Linked DNA regions of Buchnera aphidicola (Macrosiphoniella sanborni). The protein of the gene in region 2 binds, or shares a complex with, the protein of the main gene of each other region. Links are inferred from orthologs where the notes say so. Each region holds a gene or a part of one and is shown on either strand. Other genes may lie near its edges.

Region 1 (3,006 bases), 520 kb from region 2 along the record:
TCAATAATTTTTGGTATTGTACCTTTAAATTGGTGAATATTAACAATCCATTCTTTAAATTCTTCTGCGATAACAAATAAATCACATTTATTATAATTAACTAGCGGAATGATCGTATCAATACTACAATCTATAAATCCTACACATTCACTTAAATAATTATGATATCTTATAGGTAATATTTTCAAAACTTCTTTTTTTAAAAAAGAACTTGCTTTTATTTTATTTTCACAAGCAATAATATTTAAAGGTATTACTGATTCATTTTGCACTTTTAATATTATTCCTTTTGCTATAATATTAGCAAGGTTATTGAGTGCATTCACACCTACTGCTGTTGTAATTAAGTCAACTGAAGAGATTTTTTTAAAAATATCTAAATCATTTACATTAATAGCAGTTATATTTTTAATATTAGTGATTTTATATCTATTACAACTTACTGTTTTAACTGAATATTCTTTATTATTATTAATTGCATTTACTATATCTTGATTAAGATCTGCAAAAATAACTTCAAATCCAGATTCTGATAACGTTTTGCCAATAAAACCACGTCCAATATTACCTGCGCCAAAATGGAGTGCTTTCATAAATCGATCCAATAAAATATTATATTGAAAATTAAAATAAAATTAAATTTATTTAATAGTTAATAATTCTAAAACTTCATTTATACTAGTAGTAGTAGATAATTTTTGAATAGTTTTTTGATTATCTAAAGCATTAGTGATATTACTTACTACCATAATATGTTCGTTATTTTTTGCCGCAATACCAATAACAAGATAAGCAATTTCATCTATTTCTTCTCCAAATTGAACACCTTTAGGAAATTGACAAAAAATTATTCCTGTTTTTAAAACAGAATCTTTTGATTCAATTGTTCCGTGCGGTAATGCTATTGATTCTCCAAGCCAAGTAGAAGACATTTTTTCTCTTTCTAACATAGATTCAATATAATTCTCTTTAACATAACCTTGCGTAACAAGTTGTTTTCCAACAATTTTAATAGCTTCTTCTTTACTATCAGCATATTGATTGAGTAAAATATTTTTTTCAGTCAATTGGAATAAACTAAATGATTGTTTCTTATTATCATTATCTGTAATACGGACATGATCAATATTTTGATTAATATTGATAGTATTAGTATGTTTGATTAATTTTTCTATTAAATTATCATAAAAATTATTATTAAGAAAGTTTTTTAAAGAGATATGCTGCGCATATGGTGCATATTTTTGAGCACGAGATGTTAAATTTTGATGTGTAATAACTAAATCTGTTTTTTTTGGTAATAAATTAATAGCTGTATTTAAAACAGAAATATAATTTAAATTAGCTTTTTTTATTTTTTTTCGTAGAATACTTGCACCTAATGCACTAGATCCCATACCAGCATCACAAGCGACAATAATACTTTTAATTCCATTAAAATTAATATGATCTAAATTATTTTTCAAAGATAAGGGATTAAAATTATTTTTATACTCTACTTTATACAGATCAAAATTAAATTTTAAAAATAATGCAGAACTGATAAAAGAAACTAAAAAAGAACAAAAAATAGCTAGAATATTAGCTAAATAACAACCTTTCGGAGTCATAGCTAAAATAGATAACACAGAACCTGGTGATGCTATAGAAATTAAACCACCTTTTAGAAAAACTAGCAAAAAAATACCACTCATTCCACCTAAAATAAGAGAAATAATTAATTTTGGTTTAATTAAAATGTAAGGAAAATAAATTTCATGTACTCCTCCTAAAAATTCAATGATTGCAGCTCCTCCTGAAGATTTACGTAAATCGCCTTTTCCAAAAAAAAACCATGCTATTAATACACCTAATCCTGGACCAGGATTCGATTCGATTAAAAAAAATATAGACATATGATTTTTAGATGCTTCTTGAATACCTAAAGGTGAAAAAATTCCATGATTCATCGCATTGTTTAAAAAGAATATTTTAGCTGGTTCTATAATAATAGAAGTAAAAGGTAATAAATGATAATACATTATAATTTTTATTAATCTTTCTAGCACATGAGATAACCATTGAATAAATGGTCCAATTGTAAAAAATGAAATAATTGATAACAATATTCCTATTATTGCAATAGAAAAATTATTTACTAACATTTCAAAACCATTTTTAACTTTATTTTCTATTTTTTTGTCAAAATATTTTATAATCCAACCACTTAAAGGTCCTACAATCATTCCACCTAATAACATTGGCATATTAGTACTAGTAATAACTCCTATAGTGGCTATAGCACCAACTAATCCTCCTCTAGAAGAAGAAATTAAATTTCCTCCAGTATATCCAATTAAAATAGGTAAAAGATAAAAAACCATTGGAAACAGTAATTGCTCTAAATTTTTGTTAGGTTGCCATCCCAATGGAACAAATAAAGCACTCATTATCCCCCATGCAATAAAAATACTGATATTAGGCATAATCATGCTACTTAAAAACTGACCGAAATTCTGTATTTTTAATTTAATTGATATTAACATAGTCAACACTCATATTCCTATCATAAATAATATAATAAATAAATAGAATATTAAAATATTTTTCAAAATGTTATGTAAAAACAAATTAACTCATTTAATATTCTAAAAAAATATTTAACCAATTTTAATATAAAAAATTTTTTTTTGTATATTTCAAATAATAAAGTTTTTATATGATTGATAATAAATTCGGTTATATACTAAAAAATTTATAAAAATTAATAAGACCTTGAGTCGAAGAATCATAATTTTTATTATAAATATTACTTTTTAAATCATTATAAATATTTTTAGATATTTTTTTTCCTATTTCCACACCCCATTGATCAAAACTAAAAATATTCAATATATAACCTTGAACAAAAATTTTATGTTCGTATAAGGCAATTAATGCACCTAAATTATAAGGAGTAATTTTTCTTATTAAAATTGAATTTGTTGGTTGATTTCCTTTACATATTTTAAAAGGTAAAATATCATT
Region 2 (2,855 bases):
TCAATCATAATTCCAATTTTAATATTTTTATCAAATAATATATTTTTTTTATTTAATATATCTTTTAGTATATTTATCTCTGATTTTAATAATCTGATTTCTTCTACAGATATTATCATAGGAAATAGAATACATATTTTACCAAAAGCAGAAGCTCTAAGAATGGCTTTTAATTGTGCATGTAATATTTCTTTACGATCTATTGAAATACGTATAGCTCGCCATCCTAAAAAAGGATTTTCTTCTTTTGGCAAGTTCATATAAGGAAGATCTTTATCGCCTCCAATATCCATTGTTCTAATGATAACAGCTTTATTTTGCATTGATTCTGCAATTTCTTTATATGCTTGAAATTGTTCATTTTCAGTAGGTAAAGAATTTCTACCCATAAATAAAAATTCAGTACGATAGAGACCAATACATTCTGCACCATTATTTTTTGCAGAATTAATTTCTTGTAGATTCCCAATATTAGAACCTATTTTAATACTATGACCATCTAGAGTAGTCGCAGGTAAATTTTTTAAAATAATTAATTTATTTTTATTGAAGAAATATTTTCTTTGTATTATTTTTTTTTGATTAATTAATTCATCTGATGGATTAATAAAAATTTGATTATTAATAGAATCTAAAATAATATTATCATTATTGTTTACTATTTTTGTAATATTACCTGTTCCTACAATAGCAGGAATTTCTAAGGATCGTGCCATAATAGACGTATGTGATGTTTTACCTCCCAAGTCAGTAATAAATCCTAAAATATATTTTAGATTAATTTGAGCTGTTTCAGATGGAGTTAAATCTTTTGCAATTAAAATTACTTTTTTATTTATATTATTTAAATCTATAATATTGAGATTAAGTATATTTTTTAATAAACGATTTCCAATATCTCTTACATCAATTGCTCTATTTTTTAAATATTCATCTTCTAGATTTTCTAATGTTTTAGCTTGTCCTTCAATAATGATCTCAGTAGCTGCAGCGGCAGATATGTTTTTTTTTTGTATAAGAGATATTATTTCTTGTTCTAATTCTTCATCTTCGAGGAGCATGATATGACCTTCAAAGATACTTTCTTTATTTTCTCCTAAATTTTTTTTTGTCTTAATTTTAATTTCTGTTAATTGTTTTATTGATTTTTTTCTACCTTCAAAAAATTTTTCTATTTCGTTTTTAATATCTTTAATATTAATTAAATTCCGGTTAATAACAATTTTTTCTTCTTTTAGTAAAAGAGCTTGTCCAAAGGCTATACCCGGTGATGCTAAAATGCCTGAAATCATAACATGACCTTTAATAATAAATTGTGTCTATTTAGAGATAAAAATGACGTGTCAGGCGAATATATATTTGTATAAATTCATTAGAATTAATGTTTTTATTACATCTAATTGTTTTAGAAAATTTATAAAAATTTTTCTTTAATTAGAAACTATTCTAGTTCTGTCATTATTGCGGATAAATGTTTAATAGCTTTTTCTTCATCTTCACCTTCAGCTGAAAGTGTAATCAGACTTCCTTGAATTAAACCTAATGTTTGAATTTTAAATAAACTTTTTGCGTTGACTGATTTACCATTATAAATAATAGAGATATCAGAAATAAATTTTTTTGCTTCTTTTACAAATTGTGCAGCTGGACGAGTATGTAGCCCATGTGGTGCAGTTATTGTGATTTGGTTTGTAACCATTTTTTTTCCTTTAAAAATATTTTTTTAAATAATATTTCTATATATGGTTTTAATAATTTTTCTATTTTAAAAATATAAAAATATTATTTCTATAATTAAAATAAGATTTTTTATTTTTTTATTGAAAATAATATGATAGTACATTTATTTATTTTGTAATTAAATTGGAAAATAGTTCTGTACTCAAATAACGTTCTCCTGAAGAAGGCAAAATAACAACTATTTTCTTGTTTGAAAATATTTTTTTTTGTTGTATTTTGAGAGCAGCACATAAAGCAGCACCAGAAGAAATTCCTGCTAATATTCCTTCTTGTTTCATTAGCTTTCTAGCCATTTTAATTGATTCTTCACTAGAAACAGTAATTACTTTATCAATTAAGGTTAAATCTAAATTTTTAGGAATAAAGCCAGCACCAATACCTTGAATTTTATGTGGTCCAGGTGTTATATCTTTTCCTGTTAAAAATTGTGTAATAACAGGAGATTCAGAAGGTTCAACAGCGACACTAATAAAATTTTTCTTACCTTGAGTGATTTTTATATATTTTGTTATTCCTGTAATAGTTCCTCCTGTTCCTACAGCAGAAATTAAAATATCTATATTTCCTTGGGTATCATTCCAAATTTCTGGACCAGTAGTTTCTTCATGAATTTTAGGATTAGCAGGATTTTCAAATTGTTTTAATAAAAGATATTTTTCTTTATTGTCTAATACAATATTATTAGCTTTAGAAACAGCTCCTTGCATACCATATTGTCCATCGGTTAGTATTAATTTAGCACCTAAAACTTGCAGTAATTTTCTTCTTTCAATAGACATTGTATCAGGCATAACAAGAGTTAATTTATAGTTTCTTGAAGCAGCGACATAAGCTAATGCTATTCCTGTATTACCACTAGTGGCTTCTATTAATTCTACATTTTTATTTAAATTTCCATTTTTTTCTGCAGTCCATATCATATTAGCACCAATTCGGCATTTTACACTAAAACTTGGATTTCTTGATTCTATTTTTACTAAAATTTTTCCTTTTCCTATAGTGTTTAAACGTACTAAAGGTGTATTTCCAATAGTTAAAGAATTATCTTTATATATTTTACTCATTTTTTTCCTTATTTTTAATAGTAATTAGTAATTTCATTATACTTTTTTTTT

The links. The genes of interacting proteins can lie anywhere in the genome.
Region 1: the proteins of D9V74_RS00305 (region 2) and D9V74_RS02730 are in contact, whole or in part, in an NMR structure (PDB 1J6T), measured with the Escherichia coli proteins. The link is inferred for Buchnera aphidicola (Macrosiphoniella sanborni) from one-to-one orthologs.

Annotation. Positions count from the first base shown.
Region 1 is NZ_CP034864.1:586,953-589,958, forward strand. What follows is about bases 84-3,006. They hold D9V74_RS02730 (PTS mannitol transporter subunit IICBA), read right to left. Parts: upstream 2,526-3,006; coding sequence 642-2,525; downstream 84-641. Other genes in these bases: D9V74_RS02725 (mannitol-1-phosphate 5-dehydrogenase), read right to left, coding at 84-593; pgi (glucose-6-phosphate isomerase), read right to left, coding at 2,719-3,006. Outside these bases: more of D9V74_RS02725, read right to left, coding at 1-83. UniProt on the Escherichia coli protein: The phosphoenolpyruvate-dependent sugar phosphotransferase system (sugar PTS), a major carbohydrate active transport system, catalyzes the phosphorylation of incoming sugar substrates concomitantly with their translocation across the cell membrane.
Region 2 is NZ_CP034864.1:67,528-70,382, forward strand. The notes cover bases 71-2,842. They hold D9V74_RS00305 (HPr family phosphocarrier protein), read right to left. Parts: upstream 1,700-2,842; coding sequence 1,442-1,699; downstream 71-1,441. Other genes in these bases: ptsI (phosphoenolpyruvate-protein phosphotransferase PtsI), read right to left, coding at 71-1,292; cysK (cysteine synthase A), read right to left, coding at 1,848-2,804. Also shown: more of ptsI, read right to left, coding at 1-70.